DNA from 4 places in the Mammaliicoccus sp. D-M19 genome. Region 1 is predicted to be linked to each of the others. Evidence: predicted binding sites of a transcription regulator. Region 1 holds the regulator's gene; each other region holds the start of a gene.

Region 1 (4,615 bases):
TTTTTCGACAAATGTTTCTAACTTTTTAATTTCACTTTGTTGTCTTTCATATTCAGCCATGACTTTTTCGTAATGTGCATCTCGTTCTTTTAAGAATTTACTATAATTACCGACATACTTTTTAACAGAACCTAAAGCGACATCATATACTTGATTGACTATTTTATCTAAGAAGTATCTGTCGTGACTGATGATAACAATTGCACCTTTAAAGTGAGTTAAATAATTTTCTAGCCATTCAGTTGTTTCCATATCTAAATGGTTCGTAGGTTCATCGAGTAACAGTAAATCAGGTTCACTTAATAACATTTGAGCCATAGATAATCTTGTTTTTTGGCCGCCGCTAAATGATTGAATTTGTCTATCAAAGTCAGATTCTTTAAAGTCTAAACCTGTTAATACGGTCTTAATTTTGCTTTCGTAATTATAGCCATCCATTAATTCATATTGATTAGATAACGCTTCGTATTGTGACAATTTTTCTTTATATATATCTTGGTCATACTCATCAGCATGAATACTTAACCAATCTGTTAAAGTTTTCATTTTATCTTCAATATTGATAACGTCTTTAAATGGTTTTTTCATTTCATTCATAACAGTGTCATTAGAATCTAATGTCATTTGTTGAGTAAGGTATCCCATCGTAACCTGTTTACCTTTAGAAATATTTCCTTCATCATATGATTCAACACCAGCAATGATTTTCATTAATGTTGTTTTTCCCGCGCCATTTCTACCGACAATAGCGATTCTTTCACCGGTTTTTACTTCGAAATCTACATCAGAGAATATAACTTCTCCATCATAAGATTTCTCTAATTTATTTATTTGTAAAAGTATCATGTTTACACCTCTCTATTAGTTATTATTTTACATGAAAACGAGTGATAATTGTATGTAAATCACATACAATATTTATATAGTTATTTTACGTGAAGTTTGTTATAATTAAGCCATTAGATGTGAACGCAATCACATTATTTTATATTGGAAAAGGTGAGGATTTTGGCAAAGAATGATGTGAAGATCCCTAAAGCAACTTTGAAACGTTTGCCTCTTTATTATAGATTTGTTAGCACATTGCATAATTCTGGCGTAGATCGTGTTTCATCGAAAGAATTAAGTGAAGGACTTAAAATTGATTCAGCTACCATTCGTCGAGATTTTTCGTATTTTGGTGAATTAGGTAAAAAAGGTTATGGTTACAATATTAGTTATTTACTTAAATTTTTTAGAACAACGCTTGAACAAGATGATATGACTAAAGTCGCAATCGTTGGTGTTGGTAATTTAGGTACTGCACTTGTGAATTATAACTTTACTGTAAATGATAGAATGCAAATAGTAGCTGCTTTTGATCAATCAGAAGATATCATTGGAAGTATGGTTGGTAAATTAACTGTGGATAGTATGGATGATTTTGAAAAGGTAGTTGAAGAAGTAGGTATACAAGTTGTAATATTAACAGTACCACAACAAGCAGCTCAAAAAGTTGCGGATCGTATAACATCTTCGGGTATTACTGGTATTTTGAATTTTACACCTCAAAGAATTAATGTACCTGAGAAAGTGCAGGTTCATCATATAGATTTAGGAATTGAATTACAATCTTTAATCTTCTTTATGAAGAATCAATAGGAGGGTATCAAATGGAAGCTTTAATGTTTATTAACACACTTGGTATTTCAGGACCAGTCAGTTTATTATTTATAGGGGTAGTTGCATTAATTATATTTGGACCAAAGAAATTACCACAATTCGGTAGAGCAATGGGTTCAACTTTAAAAGAATTTAAAGATGCGACTGATGGCATGACAAACTTTGATGAGAAGAAAAGCACTCCAGAAGATAGCAAAGATAAAGAAGTTAAATAGAATTTTATTTAACAGATGTTCCCATGAATGTGGCGGGTTTCCTGCCACATCTTTTTTAGATTGGAGGTAAGACGGTGGATAAAGACAATTTAACATTTGTCGAACACTTAGAAGAACTTCGTGGACGTATTATGATCATTGCATATTTCCTTGTTGGTGGTCTCATCGTTGGCTTTTTCGTAGCTAAACCAGTTATTTTTTATATAACAAATGATGATTTTACACAAACATTAGAACTCAATGCATTTAGAATAACGGATCCATTAACGATATACATAACAATGATAATTGTGATTGCATTTATCATAGTATCGCCTGTAATTTTATACGAATTATGGGCATTTATATCTCCAGGTTTACATCCGAAAGAACAAAAAGTGACATTAAGTTATATACCATTTAGTTTGATTTTATTTGTAGGTGGTTTATTATTCTCATACTTTGTGATTTTTCCGTATTTAATTTCGTTCACAATGGGATTAGCTGATGATATGGGGATCAAGCAAACAATCGGGATTAAAGAATACTTTAGTGAAATGTTTAAATTTACAATACCATTCGGTTTTGTCTTTCAATTACCAATTTTATTACTATTTTTAACGCGATTAGGTATCGTTACACCGATGTTTTTAAAGAAAAATAGAAAATATGCGTATTTTATTTTACTTGTTGTGGCTGCGTTAATCGCACCACCTGACTTTATGACACATATGTTGTTTACATTACCAATGATTTTACTTTATGAAATCAGCATTATTATTTCAAAAATAGGCTATAAAAAATATTTAAAAGCAGAGCAAAAATTAATGGAAGAAGAACTGGGGATGGATCAAGAGGATAAAGAGCAGCTGTAGCTTAATGCTATAGCTGTTTTTTTATTGAATTGTCTGATATTTGTAATCAAATGTTAACTTGAATATGTGTTGTATATGATATATTATTATTCCTATCATTGTAATAGGAATAAGGAGTTGTTTATATGGTTTGGATGATTATAAGTGGCCTTATAGTCGGAATATTACTTGGCTTTGTTATGCAAAGAACACGTTTTTGTTTAACAGGCGGGTTTAGAGATATGTATGTACAGAAAAATAATAAAATGTTTTATGCTTTATTAATCGCGATCTCTATTCAAAGCATTGGATTATTTACACTAGTAGGATTAGGCGTATTTAAGTTAGAAGCAGCAACATTTCCATTAGTAGGTACGATATTTGGATCATTTGTATTTGGTATCGGAATTATCCTAGCTGGTGGATGTGCGACTGGTACATGGTACAGAGCAGGCGAAGGCTTAATTGGAAGCTGGATAGCCTTAGTATTATACGGTGTAACTGCAGCAATTATGAAATCTGGACCATTAAATCCTGTTCAAGAAAAAATTAATTCATATAGTGTCGTTAACTCTAATATGGCAGAAACACTTAATGTACCTGTATGGGTATTGATTGCTATTTTAGTTATTGTTACAGTTTATTTTGTGACAAAAACACTAAAAAAACCAAAAGTAGCAATTCCTCAATTAAAACAAAAATATACAGGCATTCGTCATATCTTATTTGAAAAAAGATATCACCCATTTGCAGCTGCAATAGCAGTAGGAATAATAGCATTAATTGCTTGGCCAATGAGTGCTTCAACAGGAAGAATTGCTGGCCTTGGTATTACAACACCTTCAGCAAATATCGTGCAATACTTAGTTACAGGTGATGCTTCATTAATAAACTGGGGCGTATTTTTAGTACTTGGTATATTTATCGGTTCATATATTGCTGCAAAAGGTTCAAGAGAATTCAAATGGAGAATGCCAGATACTAAAACAATAAGAAACAGTGTTATCGGTGGTGCTTGTATGGGTGTTGGTGCATCATTAGCAGGCGGATGTTCAATCGGTAATGGTTTAGTTTCAACTGCAGCAATGAGTTGGCAAGGTTGGGTTGCATTACCATCAATGATCGTTGGTGCATGGTTTATGAGTTATTTCATCTTTGTTAAACCTAGAAAAGCAAGACAAACTAAGACACAAGTAAGTACACAAAGTATTTAATAAAAGGAGTCAATATATATGGTACATGAATTAGGTACAGTAGGAATGGTATGTCCATTCCCATTAATAGAAGCACAAAATAAAATGGATGAATTACAAGTTGGCGAACAATTGAAAATTGATTTTGATTGTACGCAAGCGACAGAAGCACTCCCAAATTGGGCAGCAGAGAATGGTTATCCAGTTACGAATTATGAACAACTTGGAGATGCTTCATGGACGATAACGGTTGAAAAACAATAAATTACATTTAACCTAGAAACAAAGGCAAGTATCTTTGTTTCTAGGTTTTTTTGTTTAAAACTGTATTTTATTTATAAAGAATTGGAAACGGTTTTATGATAGAATAAATGACTGAGAGGTGTATACATGAAGACGATTAAAGATATTGCTAATATGGCGGGTGTTTCTAAAAGTACAGTTTCTAGATATTTAAATGGTGGCTCCATTAGTAAAAGTACAAAAGAAAAAATACATAGAGTAGTAGAAGAAACAGGATATAAACCGAATCAATTTGCTCAAAGTTTAAAGGCTAAGAGAACGGGGCTGATCGGTGCTATTGTACCAAGGTTAGATTCCTATGCAACGACTGAAACGTTAAAAGGAATTGAAACAACTTTACTTAAACAAAATGTTCAAACAATGATTGTGAATACAGATTTATCAAAAGATAGAGAAATCGATTCTATTT
Region 2 (4,615 bases), on a different contig from region 1:
TTTAACTCAATGGTATATGGTGATTATGAATCCTTTAACCATGGTGGAAGATATGATGTATTAATGAATAAAGAAGATGCTGATAGATTAAGCATCGCTGAAGGGGAAGGTGTTGTATTGCATAATGGTTTCGGCGTATTTCAAGGTGTCGCAAAATATGTAGATATCTTAAAAGGAAACATTGAAGTCTACTTCCCTGAAGGCAACTATTTATTACCTAGAGGTAGATACGAGAAATACGCTAAGATTCCAGATTATAACATTACAGTCAAAGTAGAAAAAGCGGACAGATTTAACGCCAAAAAAGATAGAGACTATTATGAAAAACCGATTAAAGATTTAGAAGAAATACCGATGCAATAATAGATAGGGAGTATCCTCAAATAAATAAGGATATTCCCTATCATTACATATTTCACTATACTTTAAGAATAATTTGTGAAAAAATGTATAAGAGTCTTACAATAGTATAGATAAAGGTGTAAATTAAGTTTGTACATATCTAAAAAGGAAGGAAAGAAGTCATGAAAAGATTTTTAACATTAGTCTTTGCTTTGTTACTTGTATTAGCTGGTTGTAGCACAGAATCTAACCAAGATAAAGCTAAAAAAGAAACTGAAAGCAAGACGTTAACAGTATCAGCAGCAGCAAGTTTGACAGATGTTTCTAAAGCTCTAGAAAAAGAATTTAAAAAGAAGCATCCGAATACCAATATTAAATTCAATTATGGTGGTTCAGGTAGTTTACGTAAACAAGTAGAAGCTGGTGCAGATGTAGACGTATTAATGTCTGCAAACACTTCTGATGTTGATAAATTACAAGATAGTAAAAAAGTTAAAGAAGTTTATGATTACGCTAAAAATAAATTAATTATCATTAAATACGAAAACTCTAGCATCAAAAATATTAAAGATGTTAGTGCGCCTAACAAAGTCGCAATTGGTGAAGAAAAAAGTGTACCAGCAGGTCGCTACGCTGTAGAGTATTTGAAAAAAGAAGATCTATATAACGGCATGACAAGTACATTTGTTTTCGCAAAAGATGTTAAACAAGTATTAAACTATGTTCAAAAAGAAAATGCAGAAGCAGGATTTGTATACGCAACAGATATGTATAAAGGTAAAGATAAAAAAGTCGATAACGTCGTTAAATTAGCAGATGCACCTTTAGATCATCCAATTACTTATAGAGCTGGTCTTGTTACTGACAAGAAAGAAGCTAAAGAATGGTTTGAATTCTTAAAATCAAAAGAAGCAAAAGAAATTCTTAAAGAATATCACTTTGAAGGATAGGAGATAACGCTATGCCAGACTTAACACCACTATGGATATCAATTAAAGTAACAATTATCAGTACAATCATTGTTTGTATCCTAGGTATTATTCTGGCAAAGCTGATGCTCAATTATAAAGGTAAATTAAAGCCTGTAATCGAAAGCATCATTATGCTTCCAATTGTATTACCACCGACAGTTATGGGTTTTATACTCCTTATTGTATTTGGTAAAAATAAATTTTTTGGACAATTTTTATCTGATGTATTGCATATCAATGTGATTTTTACGTGGGTAGGTGCGGTGATTGCAGCGATTATTGTAAGTTTACCGCTTATGTACCAACATGTAATGAATGGATTTCAATCTATTAATCCAAAGATGCTAAACTCAGCAAGAACGATGGGCGCTAGTGAAGGGAAAATTTTTAGAACGATTATTTTACCGTTATCAAAACAATCCATTTTCTCTGGTGTAGTAATGAGTTTTGCTAGAGGGTTAGGAGAATTTGGTGCAACGCTCATGATTGCTGGCTATATTCCTGGTTTAACGAACACATTGCCATTAGAAATTTATTTCTTAGTGCAAGCTGGTGAGGAATACAAAGCATGGTTATGGGTTATTGTACTTATCGCATTTGCAGTTTGTGTGATTAGCTCACTTAATATATTAAATCAAAAGAATCATAAATGGGAGTAGATATGGATGATTGATATATCAATTAAAAAGTTAATCAAAGACAGAACGATATCATTAAATATCCAATCTGATACTCCGAAAATTTATGCGATAGTTGGACGATCAGGTATAGGTAAATCTACATTATTGAACATTATTGCAGGACTTACAGAAGCGGAAACTTGCAGAATAGAAATTAATCAAAAAGTGCTCAGTGATCAAAAGCATGTGATTAAAGTGCAAGATAGAAATATTGGCTATCTGTTTCAAGATTATCAACTTTTTCCACATAAGATAGTTCATGAAAATATTCATTATATGATTGAGCCTAATAAAGAGACAGAGCAATTGATTAAACATTTACGTATAGAAAATTGTTTAAATCAATATCCATCTACTTTATCTGGTGGAGAGTCACAAAGAGTTGCATTATGTAGAGTATTAAGTGTCAAACCTAACTTATTACTATTAGATGAACCATTTTCAAGTTTAGATGATGAAACAAAAGACGAAGGTATGGCATTAGTAAAGTCCATTTTCAAGACTTGGCAAATACCGATCATACTTGTGTCCCATTCTAAAAAAGAAGTTCAAATTTTAGCAGATGAAGTTATCGAAATTAATTAACAGTTAATTGTAAGGTGAAAATAAATAATATGTCCGAAGCCTCAAACAAAGATCAACACTTTGTTTGAGGCTTTTTTGCGCAAATAAAGGAATGTAGGGAATTCGTCATGTTGTATAGGTAATCCCCTAATACATAAACATTGTGAAAAAAATTACAATTGATATAGATAATTAAGGGCAAATAATAGGAGGTTCTAACTATGTCTAAGTTAGGTTTGAAATTCTTTAAGCCAACCGAAAAATTTAATGGAAATTGGTCTATCTTAGAAGAAAAAAGTAGAGAATGGGAGAAAATGTACAGAGAAAGATGGAGTCACGATAAAGTTGTCAGAACGACTCATGGTGTAAACTGTACAGGCTCTTGTTCATGGAAAGTGTTCGTGAAAAATGGTGTGATTACATGGGAAAATCAACAAATTGATTATCCTTCTTGTGGACCTGATATGCCTGAATTTGAACCTAGAGGATGTCCGCGTGGTGCTTCTTTTTCATGGTATGAATATAGTCCATTACGTGTGAAATTCCCTTACGTTAGAGGTAAGTTGTGGAAACTTTGGAAAGCTGCTTTAAGTGAATACGGAGATCCTGTTGTCGCTTGGGCATCCATTGTTGAAGATGAACAGAAAGCTGAAATTTATAAAAGTGCACGCGGTAAAGGTGGACATGTTCGCGTAAATTGGAGAGATGTTACACAACTCATCACAGCACAAATTATATATACTGTGAAAAAATATGGTCCAGACAGAATTGCTGGATTTACACCTATACCGGCTATGTCCATGATTAGCTATGCTTCAGGTGCGCGTTTTATATCGTTATTAGGTGGGGAAATGCTTAGTTTTTATGATTGGTATGCTGACTTACCACCTGCTTCACCACAAATATGGGGTGAACAAACGGATGTACCTGAATCAAGTGATTGGTATAACGCCGGTTATATTATTATGTGGGGATCGAATGTACCATTAACGCGTACACCAGATGCGCATTTTATGACTGAAGTAAGATATAAAGGTACTAAAGTTGTGTCTGTCGCACCAGACTATGCTGAAAATGTAAAATTTGCTGATAACTGGTTAGCACCAAATCCTGGTACAGATGCAGCATTAGCGCAAGCTATGACACATGTCATTCTTCAAGAATATTATGAAGATAAACAAGAAGAAATGTTTATCAACTATGCAAAACAATACACTGATATGCCTTTTATCATACAACTTGATAAACATGGAGAAGGTTATAAAGCAGGTCGTTTCTTAAGATCAAGTGATTTAGGTATGGAAACAGAACATGCAGAATGGAAACCAGTAGTTTACGACCAAAATAGTGAACAACTTGTCATACCTAATGGAACGATGGGACAAAGATATGAAGAAGGCGTTAAATGGAACTTAAATTTAGTAGGTGAAGATGGAAAAGAAATAGATCCAGCTCTATCTTTTAAAGACCATGATTCTAAAGTGATCACAATTCAATTTCCGTATTTTGATAATGATGGAAATGGTATTTTCGAAAGACCTATTATCGTTAAAGAAATCGAAAATAAGGACGGAGAAACAATTTATATCGCGACAATATACGACTTAATGACAAGTCAATATGGCGTAAGAAGATTAAATCATCCACTTGAAGCATCAAGTTATGAAGATGAAAATTCTATGTATTCACCTAAATGGCAAGAAAAAGTAACAGGTGTTAAATCTTCAATAGTGACGCAAGTGGCAAGAGAATTTGCGCAAAATGCAGTTGATACAAATGGTCGCTCAATGATTATTATGGGGGCAGGTATCAATCACTGGTTTAACTCTGATACAATTTATCGCTCTATATTAAACCTTGTTATATTATGCGGATGCCAAGGTGTAAATGGTGGCGGATGGGCGCATTACGTTGGTCAAGAAAAATGTCGTCCGATAGAAGGTTGGTCAACGATTGCTTTTGCGAAGGATTGGCAAGGACCACCTAGACTTCAAAATGCAACAAGTTGGTTCTACTTTGCAACGGATCAGTGGAAATATGAAGAGTCTGGTGTTGATA
Region 3 (4,615 bases), on a different contig from region 1:
AACATATTCTCAACAAACTGTCTGCCTTCTTCTACAGAATCCAAATCATGAATTAATAACCTACCATTATTAAATGCTACGACACGATGGTCATCGTATAAATACTGAATCATATACGCATTAGAACGATGCAATAATCCATTTTGAGCAACAAACTTTTCAATAGCTGGTCGATTAAGCTTCTCGTTTATATATTGAACAGTATGACGACCACATAATTCAGTTAGTTGTTTGTCTGAATTTGATAATTTTGAATAAGTTGGTTCTGCTCCACAAGTCTCACAATAGTCTTGTTTCATTTGTTCAAATCCAAATGATTGATGTTCACCGAACCAAACGTCACCGTACGTAATTTTAGGTGTAAATGAATAACCAGCCAATATTTTAAGTGCATCTGCAACTTGTAAACTTGCTGCCATTGTTACTGCTGGATTTATCACGCCTACTGTGTCACAAGTTCGGTTAATCACTGGCAATTGTGGTAATACACAGTTCAAGCAAGGTGTTTCTTTAGGCACAAAAGTCGCTTGAACATAAGTAGATTCTAAGCATGCGCCATATATCCACGGAATATTCATCTTGTACGCAAAATCATTAATAATTTGTCTCGTATTAAAATTATCTGTCGCATCAATAATAATGTTTGAATAACGCGCTACTTCATGTAATAACTTTGCATCACATTGCGCAATATAAGATTTTATTGTAATATCTTCACGAATTTTCATTAAATGTCTTTCTGCAGCTACAACTTTAGGTAGCATTTCTTTAATATCATTCTCTATAAATAATGTTTGTCTTTGTAAGTTTGACGATTCAACATAATCTCGATCAATAATATTGAGTCTCTGTATCCCCGACCTAGTCAACTGTTCAGCAACATGCGTACCAAGTGCACCCATGCCTACAATTGTGACACTCGCTTGTTCAATTCTTTCTTGACCTTGTTCTCCAATTTTATCGAATAAAATTTGACGAGAATAACGTTCGTTCATTTATATCAACCTTTCACGAATCTCTTTAACTCTATTATAAAGTTAAACGCTTTTATCCTCAATTAATTGTAAGGCTGAGACAATACATTGTCCCAGCCTTCTTAATTTTTAAAGACAAACAACTATAGATACTTTCTTTCTATTTTAGTCATATGCATCATTGTGATAAGTGCAATCACACCAAATATAGCAAGCATAAAGAATGCTAAATGATTTGAACCAGTCAAACTCGTTACTAACGTTATAATTAATGGTGGGAAAAAGCCTCCGAGTCCACCCATCATAGATACAATTCCGTTTACAACACCCGCTTCTTTTGTGAAGTATGTTGGTACAAGTTTAAATACAAGTCCATTACCAATACCTGCACAAACACTTACCGTCAAACATCCAATTGTAAACAAGATGAGATGATGTGATATTGAAAGTACGATTGCACCTGCTATTAAACCGATAAAAAATACTTTCAATACGTTTAAAGCATTAAATTTATCTCCTAACATACCACCTATTGGTCTAAGTAATGTTGCGATTGCAATAAAGATACCTGTTCTAATACCAGCATCTACTTTATCAATTTCAAAATGACTCACTAAAAAGTTTGGCAAGAACAAACCAAATGCAACAAATGCACCAAACGTAATAAAATACCAGAAACTAAAATAGTAAAGTTTATAGTTATTGATAACTTGTTTCGTTTGTGAAATCATTGGAATTTTGACTTTATGTTCTTCCTTATCTCCAAAGATAAACATTAATACTGCGAAGATAAGTAATACGATTAAATAAAGTTGAACAGTATGTTGCCATCCGATAATGCCTGCTATTGGAGGCGCTAAAAATGATGATACGGCTGTCCCTAAATTACCCATTCCATAAATACCATTCGCAAAACCATGTTTTTCTTTTGGAAAATATTTAGGAATAGATGTAACACCTACTGAAAAGATTGCACCACCAAGACCAATAAAGAATCCTGCAACCATCAATCCTGTAGTTGAATGTGCTTGACTTAAATAAAATACTGGAAACAATAAAATAATAAAACTCACTAAAAATACCAATCTAGAACCTAACAAGTTCGTATAATAGCCAATCGGTATTCTTAATATTGATCCTAAAATAACGGGGATTGCTAAAATAATAGCTTTCTGACCTTCTTCAACACTTATATCTTGTGTAATATAAGGCATTAAAGGTGCGAGTATACTCCAAACCATAAATCCTGCCATTAAACTAAAGGTTTGGAGTGGTAGTTGAACTTTTCCTAAGTTATTTCTCATGTTTTTCACCCTTCGAAATTAATCTTTATGTATAATCTTTCCAATATTATTGTAGGTCATTTGTGAAAAAGTGCACATAAGGATATCCCCTTATTGAAACATGGAAAATCCCTATATTCATTTATAAATTCAATACACTAAAAAAACATAAAAAGACCTGATAAATTGAGGCTTTTGAGCCAAAAATTTATCAGGTCAATTTCATTTTAGAAGTCCAATAATTTTTTCTTCATAGCATATTCAACTAATTCTGGGCGCGATTTTAAACCAAGTTTATCCATAATTCTCGCTTTATGTGCTTCAATCGTTTTGACAGAAACAAATAATTTCTCCGCGATTTCTTTATTACCATAGCCCTTTGCAATTAAAGGTAAGATTTCTAGTTCTCTTTGAGATAATATTTTAAATGGATCAGAAGTACTTTGATCACTGTTATCTTGATGATTAAAAAGTTCATTTACAAGAGAACTTGTAACTTTAGAATCAATATACATATCACCTCTATATATCGTTCTTACAGCATGTATTAATTCTTCATCTGGTGCATTTTTCAAGATATATCCTTTAGCACCACTTCTTAGTACATGAAATAAATATTCTTCATCATCATACATTGTTAATATTAATATTTTAGTTTGCTTAAAGTCATCTGATATTTTACCAGTTGCGATTAATCCCGATTCACCAGGTGGCATACTTAAATCCATGATCAATACATCTGGTGAATATTTTGCAACCATTTGATATGCTTCTATACCATCTGCAGCTGTCGCAACAACTTCCATGTCTTCTTGATAATTTAAAATCATTGAAAAGCCTGTTCTCACCACTGCATGATCATCTGCTATTACGATGTTCATATATACCACCCACCATTTATGCTATTGGTACATTCAATTTAATATTTGTACCTTTTTTAAGTTTACTTTCGATATTGATTTTACCGCCAACGATTTCAGCTCGTTCTTTCATACCATATATACCTAGTCCTGAACCTTTTGGCTGACTACCTAATACAAATCCATTCCCTTGGTCAGCAATTTCAACTTCTATTTCATTTCCATCACAAGACATATGTACATCAACACTATCCACATTAGCATACTTTAATGCATTAAACACTGCTTCTTGTACAATTCTATATACGACCGTTTCTATTTCCGTATTAAAACGTTTAATAGACGAATCATAATGATAGTGAACATGGAAACCGAAATTTTTCTCAAGCTGTTTAAAATATGACTTGAATGCTGCGTCTAATCCAAGATCATCTAATGATGAAGGTCTTAGTTCTAAAGATAAGTTTCTAATATCATCGATTAATCGAGACATTAACGTTTCAATATGTTGAGATTGTTGCTTCAATTCGTCAATATCATTCTGATATTTCAATAATCTAAGTTCAACACTGACATTAAGCAATTCTTGAACAACACCATCGTGTAATTCTCTAGAAATTCTTTTACGCTCGTTTTCTTGTGCGGATATTGTTTTTTGGATCATCGTTTGCTGATGTAATTTCTGTTGTCTTTCAATTTGTGGTGATACATTTTGTAATGTATACACTTTAACATCGTCTTCTTGACTAATCGTTTGATAAGTCGCTGTAAAAGGTTCAACAGTCCCGCTATTCGTCTGCATAAACACTTGAAAGCTTGTGTTGCCAATCTTTGAAGACTCTAAAAAGCAGTCTCTACATGATTGTAAGGCATATTCATTTGAATAACCTTCACATCTACTACAAATGGCATGTGTCAATGATGATTGATTGTCTTCAGAGATTACTTTTCGGGCAGCTTCATTCATATTAATAACCTGTCCTTTACTATTTAAAAACACAATCATTTCGCTCGTTTTTTCATAGTATTGTTTTAATATATCCATCAATATTGAAGCATCTTCTGAACTCATACATTCATCATGTCCTTTCCATAAAATGGTCCAAAGCGATTAAAATCATTCATATCTATTTCAGGAAATCGTTTTTCATCACGTTGTCCGAGCAAGAGTACACCACAAACTCGGTATTTTTTCCATAATGGAATCGCAAGCAATGATGTTAATTGTTCACTTTGTACGATCGGATAGTTAAAGGGGTGATCATGATAGGGACTTTCTTTCAAATCATGAATTTTAACAGGTTTCCCACTTTTGATAACAATTCCTGCTATTCCTCTTCCGCTTCTTAATACGATGTTTTGATATCTATGATTTAAATTTCCAGATACATACTGCCATTTTATATGAAAGTGAGCAGCGTTTTCAGAAGTCATTGCTAATCCGACAAAATCAACACCATAAGTACTACGAATAAGATCCAACTGTTCCTGAAAATCA
Region 4 (4,615 bases), on a different contig from region 1:
ATTGCAACAATTACATGATCGAAATTACGTATACCTAAACTTTTCATGACCGCTTCATCTGTTGTATCTGCAATCACCGCATGTGTGGCGATATCACTGAACTCATTCACTCTTGCTTCATCTGCATCAATGGCCATTACATCCATATCTAAAGCATTGAGCTCTCTTACAATACTTCCGCCAAATCGGCCTAAACCTATAACTACATACTCCCTACTCATGATATGCCTCCATACTTTTTAATAATCTTATTTTTTACCTTTAACGTAATCAGCATCAAAGATAAATAATCTTAATAATAATATAAGCGATGGCACGAGTAAAAGTAAACCTAAAATAAATACGATTACAAGCATTAATGCCATTTGATCGTTCACAACTGCTTTATCAATATTAATAAACGGATCTAATATATATGGTAATTTACTTACACCATATCCAAAGAACGCTGTACCGAATTGTAATAATATCATAATAAAAGCAACACCATGTGCTTTTTTAAAGTATATTAATCCAACAGCAATGAGAAAGAATATAATACTTAAACCGAATAACCACCAATAACTGCCGACTGCATTATTAAAATGCGTTTCATTATGTTGTCTTAAAGATAAAAAAACGAACTGACAAATGATGATCATTGGAATTGCCCATATAAGGAACCACTGTCTCAATAAATGATATGCTTCAGAATCTTTAGCTTTGTTTGCATAAAATGTTAAAAATCCTGATGAAATATATAACACAGAAATAATTGCTAAAAATACGACTGCCCATGCATATGGACTTAATAATAAATCAACCCATTGTAGGTGAACACCATCACTTGTTTCTTTTATATAGCCACCTTCAGCAATTGTTAAAATTGTTGATAATGATGCTGGAATCAATAAACCTGTTCCACCATATAAGAATAACCACGATAACTTACTATCTTGTCCATAGTTTTCAAATGCATAAAAACTACCACGAATGGTCAGTAGAATTAATGCAATACTTCCAGGTATTAATAATGTTGACCCGAAATAATAAGCAGAATCTGGAAAGAATCCAACTATTCCTACAAAAAAGAATACGAAGAATACGTTTGTTACTTCCCAAACAGGGTTTAAATATCTAGAAATTAAGTTATTGATAATATGATCCTGTTTCGTTAATTTCGCGTGAAATGCGAAGAATCCTGCACCAAAGTCAATCGCACCAATAATAATGTAACCAAACAGAAAGAGCCAAAGCACTGTAATACCTATATGTTGATAATCCATTATACTTCACCCTTTCTGTCTATTATTTTGTTTACATCATCAGTCGCTTTACTGTGACTAAACATTCTAATAAGTACATAACTTGATGAAATACCAAGAACTAAATAAAGTATTGCAAATGCAATGAATACGAGTGCTAGTCCGTCAGCATTTGTTGCAGCTTGTGCAACTTTTAAGTAACCTCTTAATATCCAAGGTTGTCTACCCATCTCGGCTAAGAACCAACCAAATTCAATTGCAAGCATTGCAAGTGGTCCGGTTAATACTGCTAAATATAAGATTGGTTTACTATATTGTGACCATTTTTTCACCCATTTTAATACAATAAATAAAGCTGAAACGACAAAACAATAAACACCAAAGAATACCATCAAATCAAAGAAATAGTGAATGATAAGTGGTGGTGTTTCATCACTCTTAAATTCGTTTAATCCTTTAACTTCAGTATTAAAATTACTATCAGATAAGAAACTTAAAGCGCCAGGTATTTTAATAGCACCTTTTACTTCTTGTTTATCTTCATCTACTACCCCAAATAATACAAGGTCTGCTTTTGATTCACTTTCAAAATGCCATTCCATAGCTGCTAATTTTTCAGGTTGTTCTTGATGTAAGAACTTAGCTGATAAATCTCCTGCTAACATCGCAAGTAAACTCGCAATTAAACCGACTGTCATCGTAAGTTTGAGTGCTTTTTTATGATATTCTTTATCGTCTATAAATTTATTCTTAATTAAACGATATGCTGCTATACTTGCTAAAATAAATGCAGCTGTCATAAACGCAGTCGATACAACGTGAAATGATCTAATACCGAATGATGCATTAAACATCGCTGCAACTGGATCAATATTCATCAATTTTCCATTGATAAAATCGAATCCATTTGGCGTATTCATGAAAGAATTCACAGATGTTATAAAGAACGCTGAAAATGTACCACCAATAATGACTGGTAACGTAATTAAAAAGTGCGTCCATTTACCTTTGAATCTATCCCACGTATATAAATAAATACTTAAGAAAATAGCCTCAAAGAAAAAGGCGAATGTTTCCATAAATAATGGTAGTGCAATAACTTGACCACCTAATTGCATAAATGATGGCCACAATAATGATAATTGTAGACCAATAATTGTTCCCGTAACTACTCCGACCGCTACAGTAATCGTATAACCTTTAGACCAACGTTTTGCCATCGCAATATACATAGGATTATTGTTCTTAATACCTATGAATTCAGCAATTGCAAACATTAATGGGATACCCACACCAATTGTTGCAAAAATGATATGGAACCCCAATGTCATAGCAGTTAGTAAACGACTTATAACTACTGCATCCATAATATTCCTCCATTCAACGTTTGTGATATACATCACAATTTAATCTTATTATACAACACTTTAATCATTTGTGAAATGTTTAACATTTACAAAGTAATGACAAATTAATGGCAAAATAGGACTTAATCGTTGAACGCTTTAAAAAATCATTTATAATATGTCTATATAAAGTTGAGGTGAAAGCTATGAGTGAAGTTACAATTTATACTCAAGACCAATGTCCCCCTTGCCAATTTGTAAAACAATATTTTACTGAAAAAGAAATTCCATTTACAGAAAAAAATATAAAAAACAAACAGTTTAAAAATGAACTTATCGATCTAGACAGTTTTTCAACACCTACTGTTCTCATTAATGGAAAAGTTTTTTATCAAGTTGATATAGAATCTTTTAATAAAGCATTGGGCATTCATTAATGAAGATTCAATTTCCAAGTTCTAAAATTAAAATCACCAAACATTCTATTGATACAAACCTAAAATCAAATCTGAAACTTATTCATATAACAGATTTGCATTTAGGTTATTATTCTAATTTAGAAAATTTATATCAACTTGTACGTCTTATCAATAAGCAAGAAGCAGATATTGTTTGTTTCACAGGTGATTGTTTTGATGATATTGCTCAAATTTCTTTTGACCCTTATCTAGTTATACCTTTATTTCGTACAGTTCAATCAAAATATGGAAAGTTTTTTGTTCCAGGCAACCATGATTACGGTTCAAACGGCATTCATACAGTATTAGATATCATGAATAAATCCGGTTTTGAAGTCTTGTTAAACAGTTCTTACGTCGTAAACACACCTGACGGTAATATTCAGATTAATGGCATTGACGATTTATGTTTTGGTCTGCCTAATTTTAGCAGTTCATTCCAAGTACCAAATTGTCATATAAACTTTCGAATCGGACTCGTACATGAACCAGATAAAGTTAAATTATTAGATCCAAACATCCATTTAGTACTTTCTGGACATACTCATGGTGGTCAAGTTCGACTTCCTAAGATTGGCGCTATTTATACACCAACTTATGGAAAAGTATATAAACAAGGTTTGTATCAAATTAGAACTAGACAATTTCTTTACGTTAATCAAGGTATAGGCATGACAAGACTTCCTATTAGAATTTTTTGCTCACCTGAAATTGCGATATTCACCTTGAAATCTCATTAATGTCTGAAAGAAAGCATAACATATAAAAACAGAGCGATTATCACTTAAAGTTAAGAGATAATCGCTCTGTTTTTTAATTTTAAAGAATTTGATTAACGAGTTCTACAACTTCTTCTTCTGTTGCACAGTTAATTGCTTTGTTCGCTAATTCTTTCATTTCTTTTTGATCTAATTGTTTGATTTGTTTTCTAGCTTTTAGAATACTTGTCGCACTCATAGAGAATTCATCTAAACCTAATCCAAGTAATAATGGAATTGCTGTATTGTCTCCAGCCATTTCTCCACACATACCAGTCCATTTACCTTCTTTATGAGAAGCTTCAATTACTTGCTTAACTAAGCGAAGAATTGCAGGGTTATATGGTTGGTATAAGTAAGAAACACGCTCAGACATACGGTCAGCAGCCATTGTATATTGGATTAAATCATTCGTACCAATACTGAAGAAATCAACTTCTTTAGCAAAGATGTCTGCAAGTGCTGCAGTAGATGGAATTTCTACCATAATACCGATTTCGATATCATCCGCAACGTTAACACCTTCAGAAACTAATTTTTCTTTTTCCTCAAGTAAGATTGCTTTAGCATCTCTAAATTCTTTAATAGTTGCAATCATAGGGAACATGATATTTAACTTACCAAATTCAGATGCGCGTAATAAAGCTCTTAATTGTGTTCTAAAGATTTCAGTTTGATCTAAACATAAACGAATTGCTCTATATCCTAAGAATGGGTTCATTTCTTTAGGTAAGTTTAGATAAGATAATTCTTTATCTCCACCTATGTCTAAAGTACGAACGACAACACGTTTGCCGTCCATTTCTTTT

What was found. Region 1 encodes Rex, which represses fermentation and respiration genes when NADH is low (regulators of the CRP and FNR family bind a similar motif). Its sites were predicted from a motif close to TTGTGAAATATTTCACAA; they were not measured.
Region 2: a site for Rex is predicted at 2,719-2,736, ahead of LQ675_RS09005 (nitrate reductase subunit alpha). Genes of this name have one in related genera too.
Region 3: a site for Rex is predicted at 2,339-2,356, ahead of LQ675_RS08970 (nitrate/nitrite transporter). Genes of this name have one in related genera too.
Region 4: a site for Rex is predicted at 2,680-2,697, ahead of LQ675_RS01710 (cytochrome ubiquinol oxidase subunit I). Genes of this name have one in related genera too.

What each region holds. Positions count from the first base shown of each region.
Region 1 covers NZ_JAJNHW010000006.1:120,617-125,231, reverse strand. Annotated here, with positions in the region: gene abc-f (ribosomal protection-like ABC-F family protein) at 1-846, opposite strand, end outside; gene LQ675_RS11750 (redox-sensing transcriptional repressor Rex) at 1,009-1,641, shown strand; gene LQ675_RS11745 (twin-arginine translocase TatA/TatE family subunit) at 1,653-1,877, shown strand; gene tatC (twin-arginine translocase subunit TatC) at 1,952-2,731, shown strand; gene LQ675_RS11735 (YeeE/YedE family protein) at 2,857-3,924, shown strand; gene LQ675_RS11730 (sulfurtransferase TusA family protein) at 3,943-4,167, shown strand; gene LQ675_RS11725 (LacI family DNA-binding transcriptional regulator) at 4,294-4,615, shown strand, end outside.
Region 2 covers NZ_JAJNHW010000003.1:165,910-170,524, reverse strand. Annotated here, with positions in the region: gene LQ675_RS09025 (FdhF/YdeP family oxidoreductase) at 1-363, shown strand, start outside; gene modA (molybdate ABC transporter substrate-binding protein) at 525-1,292, shown strand; gene modB (molybdate ABC transporter permease subunit) at 1,304-1,972, shown strand; gene LQ675_RS09010 (ATP-binding cassette domain-containing protein) at 1,979-2,578, shown strand; gene LQ675_RS09005 (nitrate reductase subunit alpha) at 2,779-4,615, shown strand, end outside.
Region 3 covers NZ_JAJNHW010000003.1:156,632-161,246, forward strand. Annotated here, with positions in the region: gene LQ675_RS08965 (ThiF family adenylyltransferase) at 1-995, opposite strand, end outside; gene LQ675_RS08970 (nitrate/nitrite transporter) at 1,118-2,278, opposite strand; gene nreC (nitrate respiration regulation response regulator NreC) at 2,485-3,138, opposite strand; gene LQ675_RS08980 (sensor histidine kinase) at 3,155-4,189, opposite strand; gene nreA (nitrate respiration regulation accessory nitrate sensor NreA) at 4,186-4,615, opposite strand, start outside.
Region 4 covers NZ_JAJNHW010000001.1:321,571-326,185, forward strand. Annotated here, with positions in the region: gene LQ675_RS01700 (potassium channel family protein) at 1-221, opposite strand, end outside; gene LQ675_RS01705 (cytochrome d ubiquinol oxidase subunit II) at 249-1,265, opposite strand; gene LQ675_RS01710 (cytochrome ubiquinol oxidase subunit I) at 1,265-2,611, opposite strand; gene LQ675_RS01715 (glutaredoxin family protein) at 2,797-3,027, shown strand; gene LQ675_RS01720 (metallophosphoesterase) at 3,027-3,788, shown strand; gene ptsP (phosphoenolpyruvate--protein phosphotransferase) at 3,868-4,615, opposite strand, start outside.